DNA from 3 places in the Streptomyces sp. NPDC002643 genome. Region 2 is predicted to be linked to each of the others. Evidence: riboswitches for the same ligand, from Rfam matches in the RefSeq annotation. Region 2 holds a riboswitch; each other region holds the start of a gene.
The links. Region 2 has a riboswitch for cyclic di-AMP ahead of ACWD4G_RS25590 (NlpC/P60 family protein). Riboswitches for the same ligand answer to the same signal wherever they lie in the genome.
Positions count from the first base shown of each region.

Region 1: another riboswitch for cyclic di-AMP. It lies ahead of ACWD4G_RS41285 (M23 family metallopeptidase); the one in region 2 lies ahead of ACWD4G_RS25590 (NlpC/P60 family protein).
Region 3: another riboswitch for cyclic di-AMP. It lies ahead of ACWD4G_RS31565 (M23 family metallopeptidase); the one in region 2 lies ahead of ACWD4G_RS25590 (NlpC/P60 family protein).

Region 1 is NZ_JBSFVY010000048.1:1,101-5,612, forward strand. Features, by position in the region: gene ACWD4G_RS41280 (aldo/keto reductase) at 1-79, opposite strand, end outside; gene ACWD4G_RS41285 (M23 family metallopeptidase) at 243-1,298, opposite strand; cyclic di-AMP (ydaO/yuaA leader) riboswitch at 1,310-1,480, opposite strand; gene ACWD4G_RS41290 (GTP cyclohydrolase II) at 1,790-2,485, opposite strand; gene ACWD4G_RS41295 (MarR family winged helix-turn-helix transcriptional regulator) at 2,644-3,168, opposite strand; gene ACWD4G_RS41300 (dihydrofolate reductase family protein) at 3,285-4,454, shown strand.
Region 2 is NZ_JBSFVY010000017.1:89,653-94,164, reverse strand. Features, by position in the region: gene ACWD4G_RS25595 (ATP-dependent DNA helicase) at 1-1,719, opposite strand, end outside; cyclic di-AMP (ydaO/yuaA leader) riboswitch at 2,049-2,221, shown strand; gene ACWD4G_RS25590 (NlpC/P60 family protein) at 2,231-3,433, shown strand; gene ACWD4G_RS25585 (hypothetical protein) at 3,637-3,990, opposite strand.
Region 3 is NZ_JBSFVY010000024.1:125,791-130,302, forward strand. Features, by position in the region: gene ACWD4G_RS31555 (M16 family metallopeptidase) at 1-253, shown strand, start outside; gene ACWD4G_RS31560 (M16 family metallopeptidase) at 250-1,638, shown strand; cyclic di-AMP (ydaO/yuaA leader) riboswitch at 1,842-2,017, shown strand; gene ACWD4G_RS31565 (M23 family metallopeptidase) at 2,030-2,818, shown strand; gene ACWD4G_RS31570 (GntR family transcriptional regulator) at 3,060-3,764, shown strand; gene ACWD4G_RS31575 (HPr family phosphocarrier protein) at 3,959-4,240, opposite strand; gene ACWD4G_RS31580 (bifunctional acetate--CoA ligase family protein/GNAT family N-acetyltransferase) at 4,430-4,512, shown strand, end outside.

The DNA.
Region 1 (4,512 bases), on a different contig from region 2:
TCCAGCCGAAGACGTTGCCGCCCAGGCAGAGGGGGAAGACCTCAAGATCGGACGTGCCCAGCTTGCGAAGAGAAGTCATGTTCTTCGTCAACAGCCTTGGCGGACGCCCGCATTCCGCGATGCCATGAACACCGGGTGAGGGGAGGGGGGCGCCCACCGTCGTCGCCGGCGGCGCCGTTTGCGCGAAAAACACGAGGGCCGTGTCCAGAAGGACACGGCCCTGAAAAGTCACACCGGAAAAGTCAGATGCTCAGGCCCTTGCTGCGCAGCCACGCCGCCGGGTCGATGCCGCTGGCGCTGCCGTCGGGGTGGACCTCCAGGTGGAGGTGGGCGCCGGTGACGTTGCCGGTGGCGCCCACTCGGCCGATGACATCGCCGGTGGCGACCTTCTGGCCGACGCTGACGCCGATGGAGGACTGGTGGGCGTACCAGATCTCGGTGCCGTCATCGAGGGTGAGGACGGTCTTGTAGCCGTACGAGCCGTCCCAGCCGGCCTGGGTGATCGTGCCGCTGTGGACGGCCTTGATGAGGGTGCCGGTGGGGGCGGCGAAGTCGAGGCCGGTGTGGTAGCCGGAGGACCAGTAGGAGCCGGCCTGGCCGAATGTGGAGGTGATGGTGTACGAGGAGGTCGGCAGCGCGAACTGCTTGGCCAGCTCGGCGAGGCGCTCGGCCTCCTTCTTCGCCGCGGCCTCCTCCTCCGCCTTCTTCTTGGCGGCGGCCTCCTTGGCCTCGGCTTCCTTCTTCTCCTGGGCGGCCTGCTCGGCGGCCTTCTCCGCGGCGGCGGTCTGCGCGGCCTCGGCGGCCTTCAGGTCGACGGCGTCCTGCTGGGACTCGGCCTGCTGGATGATGCGGGCGCGCAGTGCCTCGCCAGCGTCGGTCGTGCCCTGCTCGGTGTCGGCGGCGATCAGGCCGGCGCTGCTGAGGGGGGCGGTGGTCGCCTGCGGCTCGTCCTGGGCCTCGTCCTCCTCCTCGAAGACCGAGCCGACGTTCGGCATGTCGGGCATCGAGATGGACACCGGGGGCTTGCCGGTCTGCGCGCTGGCCATGCCCGCGCCGCCGACGGCGGCTATGACACCGACGCCGAGGACCGTGGAGCTACGGGCGAGCCCGCCGCGCTGCCGCTGCTTGGCGACGCGGTGCCGGCCGCGGACGGGGCGAATGGACTCCTCGGTGGGGTTCCACTCCTGCCAGGGGCCCTCGTTCTCGCTGTTGTAGCTGCCGTAGCCGAACGTCCGGCTCTCGCCGTCACGTTGGGCCGGTACGAACGGGGCTTCGGTCGCGGACCGGTTGGACGCCACGTGGGCGTACTCCTTTCCTTCCTTCTCGCCTACCGGGTTAGCTGACGGGTTCGGAGCAGGAAGGTCTCCTACGCGCGTAAACCAGTCGTGCTGCCACGACGGTTTGCCCGCGATTCACCCCAGGGTGGTGGTTCCCCGGTTCCCCTACCAACAAGTGGTACGGGATTCGGCGCGTGAGCACGGAGCCGCCTCTTGTGACGGCTGGGACGACCGCGCTGCGTTATCGAACGTTAATAGACGCGAGGGCCCCATTCCAAGCAGTTCTGAATGATCGTTCCGGCTTTTCCGCTGGACTTTACGGGTCATGAGCGGCCGAAAACGGGCGAGTTGACCTTCCCTCGGCGGTAACAGAAGTTCTGACGGTATGTCAGTTGTTATGCGGAGGGGGGTCGGGCGGACACGGGGAGTGATATCGAGGAGGGGGCGAGATGGTGATCATGAAGGAAATGAAAAGAGGGTCACGCCCTCGCGCCGGAAAGAGGGCCACGCCGTTACGCGGGCTCGGGCAGCGCCAGCGTGTGCTGGGTCTGGAGCACCTTCGCCCGGAGGTAACGGACATTGTGGGCGGTGGTGAAGACGCCGGTCGGCACCCGGTCCCGGACCCCGACCCCGAGGTCGCGCAACTGCTGTGCCTTGTCGGGGTTGTTGGACAGCAGGTCCAGTTCGGTGATGCCCAGGGCGGTCAGCATCTGCGCGGCGGCCGTGTAGTCGCGGCCGTCCTCAGGCAGACCCAGGGCCGCGTTCGCCTCGTAGGTGTCGAGACCCTGGTCCTGGAGGGCGTACGCGTCGAGCTTGTTGTAGAGGCCGATGCCGCGCCCCTCCTGGCGGAGGTAGAGGAGTACCCCGCCCCGGTCGGCGATCCGCTCCACCGCCTCACGCAGCTGCGGACCGCAGTCGCAGCGGGCCGAGCCGAAGACATCGCCGGTCAGGCACTCGGAGTGCAGCCGGACCAGGGGGGTCGTGCCGGGCTCGGGGTCGCCGAGGACGAGCGCCAGATGCTCCTGGCCGTCGACGAGGCCGTGGAAGGTGACCATCTCGGCGTCGACGGCGTAACCGTCACCGAAGCGCAGCGGCACCCGGACACGGGCACGCGGGGTGGCGGCGGCAGGGGCAGTGGCGGTGACCGTGGCGGCGACGGTGGCAGTGGCGGACGTGGCTGCGGCTGTGGTGGCGGGGGAGTCGGGCATGCGGTTCTCCGGTCCTCGGTCCTGTGCGGGTGGGCGGCCACTCCACATCTGGTTCAGATTTGAAGCAACGCCTCCCGGCGACTCTAACCCCTGCTTCAAATTTCAAGCAACAGATTTACGGGGAGATCACATTCCCGACACCGCAGAAGTGAGCCAAGTCATCCGTCGGACGACGAGCACGACCTGCGGCGCCACGGCAGCTCGTCCGCGCCGGGCGGGCGGTGGCCGTCCTCACCCTGGAGCGCCGCCGCGATCCCCGTACAGATCTCCTCCAACTGGCCGATCTGCTCGGGGCGGAGATGGTCGAAGACCGCCTTGCGGACCGTTTCGACATGGCCCGGCGCCGCGCGTTCCAGCAGGGCCATGCCCTCGTCTGTCAGTACGGCGATACTGCCCCGCTTGTCCCACTGGCAGTTCTCGCGCCGCAGCACCCCGTCGTTCTCCAGCCGCGTCACGGCGTACGTCAGCCGGCTGCGCGTGATCTTCAGACGCTCGGCGACATCCGTCATCCGCATCCGGTGGTCCGGCGCCTCGGAGAGCGCGGACAGGATGGAGTAGTAGAGGTGCGGCAGGCCGGCCTCCTGCTGGAGCTGCCGGTCGAGCGCGTCCTCCAGGAGTGAGCTCGCGGCGATGAACGCGCGCCAGGCACGCTGCTCCTCGGGGGTGAGCCAGCGGGTCGTCATGCGTACAGTGTAGATGTTGCTTAAAACTTGAACCAAGCCCGGCGTTCGTCCAGGTCACCCCGCCGTTCGTTCCCGGCCATCCCGCCGTTCATCGTCATGTCACAGGGAGCGCGCCCATGCCTCAGCCCTACGTCCTGTTGTCCGCCGCCGTCTCCCTCGACGGCTACCTGGACGACACCGGGCCCGAACGGCTGCTGCTCTCCGGGCCCGCCGACTTCGACCGGGTCGACGAGGTGCGCGCGGACAGCGACGCCATCCTGATCGGCGCCGGCACCCTGCGCACCGACAACCCCCGGCTGCTGGTCAACTCCCCCGAGCGACGCGCGGCCCGGGTCGCCGCCGGGCTCCCGGAGTATCCGCTGAAGGTCACGGTCAGCGCGTCCGGCGAGCTGGACCCGGCGGCCCGGTTCTGGCACACCGGCGGCGAGAAGGTCGTGTACACGACTGACAAGGGCGCGGAACGCCTCCACGCGCTGGGCCTGGCGACCGGCGTGGACGTGGTGTCCGGCGTGGACGTGGTGTCCCTCGGCCCCGATCTGGAGTGGCCGGCCGTCCTCGACCATCTCGGGGACGTACGCGGCGTACGACGTCTCATGGTCGAGGGCGGTGGCCTCGTCCACACCCAGCTGCTCCAGCAGGGGCTCGCCGACGAGCTGCGGCTGGCCGTGGCGCCGGTGTTCGTGGGGGAGGCGGACGCACCGCGGATGTTCGGGACCGGGGCGTATCCCGGGGGGCCGACGAGCCGGATGCGGGTGGTGGAGACCCGGCCGGTCGGGGACGTCGTCCTGATCCGGTACGTCCCCACGGCGCCCGGCACCGGGATGAACGGCTCCGCCGCCGACCGGCACTGGCTGGCCCTCGCCTGTGAACTGGCCGCCGAGTGCCCGCCCTCCTCGACCGCGTTCAGCGTGGGCGCGGTCGTGGTCGCCGAGAACGGTACGGAGCTGGCCCGCGGGTACTCGCGGGAGGGCGGCGACCCCGTCGCCCACGCCGAGGAGGCCGCCCTCGCCAAACTCGACCCCGCCGATCCGCGCCTCGCCGGCGCCACCGTCTACAGCAGCCTCGAACCCTGCGCCCACCGCGCCTCCCGGCCCGCCCCCTGCGCCCGGCTGATCCTCGACGCCGGAGTACGCCGCGTCGTCACGGCCTGGCGGGAGCCCGACACCTTCGTCGAGAACGCCGCCGCCGGGAACGCGATCCTGTCGGAGGAGGGCGCCGACGTCGTCGTACTCCCCGAGTACGCGGAGCGCGCCAAGACGCCGAACGGGCATTTGCTGGGCGGGTGACGGGGCGCTGGGCGAGCGAGGAGGCTGGGGGCACCGACCACCCCCCGACCACCGGGCG
Region 2 (4,512 bases):
CGCGAGATAGCCGGTGCGTTCGAGGACGGCTTCCAGAACGGTGGCGGGGCCGGCGCCGGACTCGACGATCGTGCGGAGCTCCTCCATCAGCGTGTTGAACCGCTTGACGGCGTTGGTGGAGCGCGCGGCCATGCCGTACGCCTCGTCCACGCGCTTGAGCGCCTGCGGGAAGCTGATCCTCTCGCGCTGGGCGAGGGCGTCGATCATCGCCTCGGCGCGCTCGCCGATGCCACGCTTGGGGACGTTGAGGATACGGCGCAGCGGAACCGAGTCCTCCGGGTTGGCGAGGACCCGCAGATACGCCAGGACGTCCCGGACCTCCTTGCGCTCGTAGAAGCGGACGCCGCCGACGACCTTGTAGGGCAGGCCGACGCGGATGAAGACCTCTTCGAAGACTCGGGACTGGGCGTTCGTCCGGTAGAAGACGGCGACGTCGCCCGCCTTGGCCTCGCGCGCGTCGGTCAGTCGGTCTATCTCGTCGGCGACGAACTGCGCCTCGTCGTGCTCGGTGTCGGCGACATAGCCGGTGATCCGGGCGCCGGCACCGGCGTTGGTCCACAGGTTCTTCGGGCGGCGGGACTCGTTGCGCTCGATGACCGCGTTGGCGGCGGAGAGGATCGTCTGCGTGGAGCGGTAGTTCTGCTCCAGCAGGATCGTCGTCGCGTCCGGGTAGTCCTCCTCGAACTGGAGGATGTTGCGGATGGTCGCGCCGCGGAAGGCGTAGATCGACTGGTCGGCGTCACCCACGACGCACAGCTCGGCGGGCGGTACGTCCCACTCGCTGGGCGGGACGTCCACGGGGTGCTCGGAGGTGCCGACCAGCTCCCTGACCAGGGCGTACTGGGCGTGGTTGGTGTCCTGGTACTCATCGACGAGGACATGGCGGAAGCGGCGGCGGTAGTGCTCGGCGACGTCCGGGAAGGCGCGGAGCAGATTGACCGTCGTCATGATCAGGTCGTCGAAGTCGAGGGCGTTCGCCTCGCGCAGCCGTGACTGGTACATGGCGTAGGCCTGGGCGAGGGTCTTCTCGAAGCCGTCAGCTGCCTGGGCGGCGAAGTCCTCCTCATCGATCAGCTCGTTCTTGAGGTTGCTGATCTTGGCGCTGAAGGACTTGGGCGGGAAGCGCTTGGGGTCGAGGTCCAGGTCACGGCAGACCAGGGCCATGAGGCGTTTGCTGTCGGCGGCGTCGTAGATGGAGAAGGAGGAGGTGAAGCCGAGCTTCTTCGACTCGCGCCGGAGGATGCGAACGCACGCGCTGTGGAAGGTCATCACCCACATCGCGTTGGCGCGCGGGCCGACGAGCTGCTCGACACGCTCCTTCATCTCGCCCGCGGCCTTGTTGGTGAAGGTGATCGCGAGGATCTGGCCGGGGTGGACGTTCCGCTCGGCGAGGAGGTGGGCGATGCGGTGGGTGAGTACACGGGTCTTGCCGGAGCCGGCGCCGGCGACGATGAGCAGGGGGGTGCCGGCGTGGACGACGGCCGCACGCTGGTTGTCGTTCAGCCCTTCCAGCAGCGCCGCCGCGTCGATCGCCGGGCGCGGGGCACCGCTTCTGTAGTACTCGTCCCGGTCCGGCGGCACGTCGAACTTCCCGCCGAACAGATCGTCCGGAACCGGCTCCGGTACGTGATCGTCCTCGGGCGGTGGCGGGGGTTCCTCCTCATGCCCGCGAGGGGTCTGGAGGTCCGCCAGGAAGCTGTCGTCAAAGAGGCTGCTCATCGCTCTCCGAGTCTAGGCGCCCCCACCGACAGCGCGGGGCCGCCCCGGGAAGACTGTGGATATCCGTCCGGGAGGACTTGGCATCCATACCGGATGCCCTCGGGGCCCGCGCCGGATGCCCTTCGGACCCATCGGCTCCCGCGCAGCACCCACCACTCAGCGCACACATGTCACAACGGTGAGCGATCGAACGTACCACCTATCGCGCCTCCGAGGTCAAGGTCACGAAAACGTATCGGGCATATCGAACATCAACCTTCACACGGGCCACACGAGTTGGCTAGCGTTTTGGTGGGCCGCACGACCCAACCGGCGAACGTCGCCGGGCCGTACGGCCTCCGCCGAGTCCGGTGCGCCTCCCGTGGCAGCCGGAGCCGGGGACCCACCGACCTCTGGGGTGAATCGACCCGACCGCCGCCCGCGGCGAGGGTCGTAGGGCAAACCTTCCGAAGCTTGCGCCCGAACCCGACAGCTAACTCGGTAGGCGGATTACGGAAGGAGTCGCCGCACCATGGCGCACCGCAAGCCGCGTCCGGCCGGCCGAACGCGCGCGGGCATACGCACCCCCGCTCTCGCCACGGCCGCGCTCACGTCCGTGGCCCTGCTCTCCCAGACCGCTCAGGCCGCCCCCTCGACCGACGACAAGCCGAGTCTTGAGGAGGTGGAGAAGAAGGTAGACGACCTCTACCGCCAGGCGGGCACGGCGACCGAGAACTACAACGCGGCCAAGGAACGGACGGCCAAGCAGAAGAAGAAGGTCGACACCCTCCTCGACGACGTCGCCAAGCGCACGGACAAGCTCAACGAGGCGCGGGAGGAACTGGGTTCGATCGCGGCGGCCCAGTACCGCACGGGCGCCTCCGCCCCCGACGCGGCGTCGCTGCTCCTCGCGGACGATCCGCAGGAGTTCTTCGACCAGAACCAGCTGATGGGCCGATTGTCGGACCGTCAGCAGGAGGCGGTCGACGAGTACACCGCCCAGCAGGCCGAGACGGCGAAGCAGCGCCAGAAGGCGACCGACAGTCTCGAACAGCTCACCGAGTCACAGAACTCGCTCAAGGCCAGCAAGGCGAAGGTCCAGGCGAAGCTCAGCGCGGCGCGGGAGTTGCTGTCGCAACTGACCGCGGAGGAGAAGGCCCGGCTCGCGGCGATCGAACAGCGCGAGCAGGAGGAGGCCGACCGCAAGGCCGAGGAACTGGCCCGTCGGCAGCAGGCCGCCCAGGCGGCGGCCACGCAGGAGGCCCAGCCCGAGGCCTCCACGGGCACCGGCACGAGCGCGGACACCGGTACGAGTACGGGTACGGCGACCGAGACCGGCTCGAACACCGCCACCACGGCCGAGGACTCGACCTACGCCGCGAAGGCGGCGAAGGCCCTCACCTTCGCCCGCGCACAGATCGGCAAGCCATACGTCTGGGGCGCCACCGGCCCCGGCTCCTATGACTGCTCCGGCCTGACCCAGGCCGCCTGGAAGGCCGCCGGCGTCGACCTCCCCCGCACCACCTACGACCAGGTCAACGCCGGCACGACCGTCTCCCTCGCCTCGGCGCAACCCGGCGACCTGGTCTTCTTCTACGACAACATCGGCCACGTGGGCCTCTACATCGGCAACGGCATGATGATCCACGCCCCCAAGCCGGGCGCGTACGTCCGCGAGGAGTCGATCTTCTACGACGGGGAGAGCGCCATCCACAGCGTCGTGCGCCCCGCGTAGGGGGCGCGCGAGCCGGGACCCGGCAGCATCCGGGTCCCGGCTTTTCCCGCACCCGCCCCGTGTCGCCGCTGTCGCGCCCTTACTTTCGACGCCGCGCCCCAGCAGTTCGGCTGCCGCGCCCTGCGCTCTCACCGTCACACCCCGGCCCTTCGTCGGCCTGTCCGGGCCTTTCCTCGTCCTGCCCCGGCCTTGGTCGGTGCGGCTCAGGTCCAGAGCACCGCGATGAAGATGTTGGCGGTGGTCAGCAGGCCGACGAGGCCGAACAGGGGCTTCTCCACCGTCTCGTCGTCGCGTTTCACATAGACGAGGCCCAGGATCACGACCAGCAGGGCCAGTTTGACGCCGATCTTGATGTTGTTGACGGGCTGGTCGTCGGCCTGGTTGAGGCCGACCAGGATGGCACCGGTGATGAGCATGGTCAGGGCGCCGTGGAGCATCGCGGGGACGAAGCGGGCGGTGCCCTGGCCCATGGCCTTCATCTGGGTGAGGAAACCGCCGAGGAGGGAGGCGATACCGATGATGTGGAGCGCGACGAAGAGGTGGATGAGTACGTCCATGGGCGGAGCCTAATGAGACGCCTGGGGGCGGACGGGCACCGGGGTCGCGGGCGCATTGGGGCGCTCGGCGCCGACACATCGCGCCGACGCATCGCGCTGTCACCGTCGACGGTCACGGCACGTGTTCGCGGCGCCCTCGGCCCGCCCATCGATCTTGCATATATGCGCCCCATAGCACCGTTCCACGCCCTCCTGGCCCCAAATCGCCGCATCGGTCATCGCAGAGCGTGAAGTCGGCGGAGCCAGGACGGGATCACGGTCACATACGGTCACCTCACGGTCGGTGCCCGCCAGTTCCGTACAACGCGTCACCGGCCGGACACGCTCAGGTTTAGCGTCCTCCACCAGGTGACCGGCTCCCCACCGCCGCCCGGGCCAGGGGCGGCAGTCGGACACCACCGCCGAGAAAGTCCGGCGGCGTCCCGCTCCCCCCTGTGCGGGACGCCGCCGGACGCGCAACCGCTCCCCCAGGCGGTCCGCGCGCAGCGACACACCGGCTGTTTCAGGTGTATCGGGCGCTTG
Region 3 (4,512 bases), on a different contig from region 2:
CGACCCGAAGCTCGCCCTGACCGCCGTCGACCGCGTCCTCGAAGTCACCCCCGAAGAGGTCCAGGAGATCGCCAAGGCCCGGCTGCGGCCCGACAACCGCGCGGTGCTCGTCTACGAGCCCGTCGCCGGTGAGGACGACGACGCGGACCAGGCGGACGAGACGGAGGCCACCGAGGCGGGAGCCGCCGAGGCCGACGCCCAGGCATCCGAAGCCGCCGAAACCACCGACGAGAACGAGGAGTCGGCGAAGTGACCGAGCTCGCGACCATGGACTTCCACCCCCAGCCCCGCGCGGGCGAGGCCAAGCCCTGGGCGTTCCCGGCGCCCGAGCGCGGCACCCTGGACAACGGCCTGACCGTTCTGCGCTGCCACCGCCCCGGCCAGCAGGTCGTCGCCGTCGAGGTCCTCCTCGACGCCCCCCTGGCCGCCGAGCCGGCCGGTCTCGACGGCGTCGCCACCATCATGACCAGGGCCTTCTCCGAGGGCACCGACAAGCACTCCGCCGAGGAGTTCGCCGCCGAGCTGGAGCGCTGCGGCGCCACCCTCGACTCGCACGCCGACCACCCCGGTGTCCGTCTCTCCCTCGAAGTGCCCGTCTCGCGGCTGGGGAAGGCCCTGGGACTGCTCGCCGACGCCCTCAGGGCCCCCGCCTTCGCGGACAGCGAGATCGAACGCCTGGTGGCCAACCGGCTCGACGAGATCCCGCACGAGACCGCCAACCCGGGCCGCCGCGCCGCGAAGGAGCTGTCCAAGCAGCTGTTCCCGGCCGACTCCCGTATGTCGCGTCCCCGCCAGGGCACCGAGGAGACCGTCACCGGCATCGACTCCGCGGCCGTACGCGCCTTCTACGAGCGGCACGTACGCCCCGCCACGTCGACCGCCGTGGTCGTCGGCGACCTCGCCGAGGTCGACCTCGACGCACTGCTCGGCGACACCCTGGGCGCCTGGACCGGCTCCGCGGGCAAGCCCAGCGCCGTACCGATGGTGAGCGCCGACGACACCGGTCGGGTCGTCATCGTGGACCGCCCCGGCTCGGTCCAGACGCAGCTGCTCATCGGCCGCGTCGGTGCCGACCGCCACGCGCGCGTGTGGCCCGCCCAGGTGCTCGGCACCTACTGCCTCGGCGGCACCCTCACCTCCCGTCTGGACCGTGTCCTGCGCGAGGAGAAGGGCTACACCTACGGTGTGCGCGCGTTCGGCCAGGTGCTGCGCTCCGCGCCCGACGGGTCCGGTGTCACGATGCTCGCCATCAGCGGCTCCGTCGACACGCCCAACACCGGCCCGGCACTGGACGACCTGTGGACGGTGCTGCGCACCCTCGCCGCCGAGGGGCTGACCGACGCCGAGCGCGATGTCGCCGTGCAGAACCTCGTCGGGGTGGCCCCCCTCAAGTTCGAGACGGCCGCCGCCGTGGCGAGCACACTGGCCGACCAGGTCGAGCAGTTCCTGCCGGACGACTACCAGGCCACGCTATACCAGCAGTTGGCCGCCACGGGCACGGTGGAGGCCACCGCGGCCGTCGTGAACGCCTTCCCGGGCGACCGTCTGGTGACCGTGCTCGTCGGTGACGCGGCCGAGATCGAGGAGCCGGTCCGGGCCCTCGGCATCGGCGAAGTCACCGTCGTGCCCGCCGAGTAGAAGTCGGACAGAAGTACGCATACTCCTGGGGCCCTGGTGACGGAAGAGTCACCAGGGCCCGCGTTTGTCCCTATTGATGGCGGAGGTTGCGGGTCTGACCTGTGGCGTACGCAACAAATCCTGTGATCCGTTTGTTATTTCGAAGACGGCCCACTTAGCGTCGGTCCGGCTGTTCGTCAGCAGTACGTCGCATCCGCGGCACCGGGCAGTCATCGCCGAGTCCCCGTACGGCGCGAGCCAGGGGAGCCGGGGACCCAACCGTCCCTGGGGTGAATCGGTGGCCCTTCGCACCGCTGAACGAGGTGGTGAGGGGTCCCCGTAGGAGACCTTCCTGCTCCGAACCCGTCAGCTAACCCGGTAGGCGAGAGGGAAGGAAAGGACCAGCCACTCCATGGCGTTCACCCGCCCCCCGGGAAAACACCGCCGACAGCGCGGTGCGCAGCGCACGACCACGAGGACCGTGGGCGTGGCCGCTCTCACCACCACCGGTGTCATCGGCACCGTGGCCTCCGTCCCGGCGTTCGCCGCGGAGCCCGCCCCCGAGCAGACGGGGCTCAACAAGGTCATCGAGCTCGGTGACACGGTCGCCGACCAGGTCGACGCGCAGGCCGCCGCCCAGCAGCAGGCCGCCGAGGTGGCCGCCGCCAAGAAGAAGGCGCAGGAGGAGGCCCGCAAGGCCGCCGCCGAGAAGGCCGAGCAGGAACGTGCCGCCGCCAAGGAGCGCGAGGAGATCAAGGCGCGCGCCGCCCGCGCCGCCGAGCGTGAGCGCCTCAACGCCTTCGTCGCCCCCATCAGCGGCTCCTACATCTCCACCGGCTACAAGGCCGGCGGCGCCGTCTGGTCCTCCGGCAGCCACACCGGCGTCGACTTCCACGCCTCCTCCGGCACGGTCGTCCAGGCGGTCGGCTCCGGCACCGTCGTCGAGGCCGGCTGGGGCGGCGCCTACGGCAACAACATCGTGATCAAGATGAACGACGGCACGTACACCCAGTACGGCCATCTGTCGTCCATCGCGGTCTCCGTCGGCCAGACCGTCACCCCCGGCCAGCAGATCGGCCTCTCCGGCGCGACCGGCAACGTCACCGGCGCGCATCTGCACTTCGAGGCCCGCATGACGGCCGAGTACGGCTCGGACATCGACCCCGTCGCCTACCTGCGCTCGCACGGCGTGAACGTCTGACGCGCACGCTCCTGAGTGCCACGGCCGCCCGCCCGGCCGTCCCCGGACATCGCGAAGCCCCGGCTCACCCGAGCCGGGGCTTTCCGCGTCGTGACGCAGCCCGTCCGTTGTGATGAACGTCCTGTCCAAAAAATATCCATGGATTCCGGTCCGCCATCGGAAATTCCGTCCCGCTGCAATAGAGTCGCCTGAACACACGTCATTCAACGACGTTTCACGGGGATTAAGGCGGAGGTCGGTCATGCGTATTCCGGCGCACTCGGTATGCACGGCGATCCGTGATGACATCGTCGCGGGTGTCTACGAGCGCGGAAGCCGGCTCACCGAGGAACTGCTCGCGCGCCGTTACGGCGTCAGCCGCGTCCCCGTGCGCGAGGCGCTGCGCACGCTGGAGGCCGAGGGCTTCGTCGTCACCCGCAGACACGCGGGCGCGTGCGTCGCCGAGCCGACCGAGCAGGAGGCCGCCGACCTGCTGGAGATGCGCATGCTGCTGGAGCCGCTGGGCGCCGCCCGCGCCGCCCAGCGCCGCACGGAGGCCCACCTCAAGGTCCTGCGCGGTCTGGTCAGACTGGGCCAGGAGCGCGCCAGGCGGGGCAACAGCGAGGATCTGCGCTCCCTGGGCGGCTGGTTCCACGAGACGCTCGCCCAGGCATCCGGAAGCCCCGCCCTGACCTCGACACTCGCCCAGCTGCGCCACAAGATCGCCTGGATGTACGCGGTCGAGGCGCCCGCCGACCCCGTGGAGTCCTGGGGGGAGCACGGCGGCATCGTGGACGCCGTGGCGCGCGGCGACAGCGACCGCGCGCGGGCGATCACCGCCGCGCACACCGAGCGCGCGACCGCCGCGCACCGGCTCCGTTTTCCCGGCGGGGCGTCGGGCCCGGAACGCCCCGACCGTGTGAGGACTTCGCAACACCCCGTAAACATGCAGAGCCTGCGTCATTAACACGGGGGCCGTATACAAAGAGGGTCGGAATTCGAGCGGCATTATTTCTGCTGCCCGCGCACCGAATTCCTGCCTGCCGTGAAGTCGTTATGGCGCAGAAATCCTCCGCTTGTCACGCCGCTTGTCGCGCGGAAATGCGAAGGGCTCGCCCGATGAATCGGACGAGCCCTTCCGGTGTTCTGCGGGTGCGATGCTCAGACGGTCTCGGGAAGCTCTTCGAGCCCCTCGGCGACGAGCTTCGCCAGACGGTCCAGCGCGACGTCCGCGCCCTCGGCGTCGGAGGCGAGGACGATCTCCTCGCCACCCTGGGCGCCGAGGCCCAGGACCGCCAGCATGGAGGCCGCGTTGACGGGGTTGCCGTCGGCCTTGGCGATCGTCACGGGGATACCGGCGGCCGTGGTGGCCCGGACGAAGATGGAAGCGGGTCGGGCGTGGAGGCCCTCGGCCCAGCCGACGTTGACGCGGCGCTCAGCCATGTGATGCTGCCCTTCAGGTGTATCGGGTACCTCGAAGAGGTCTAGACCGGGTTGTCTAGACCAGTTTCCCATATCGTGAAGCGTGCCGGAACGGGCCCACGGCCTGACCTCGAACCGGCTTGTGCCTCTGTGTTGTTTCCCCGGACCGCCCCAGCGCCGTTGTCCGACGCGAGCCGTAGTCTGGGGCCCATGCAGACCTCGTCGGACCGGCACGAGTACCCCGCCCACTGGGAGGCCGACGTGGTGCTGCGCGACGGTGGCACCGCACGCAT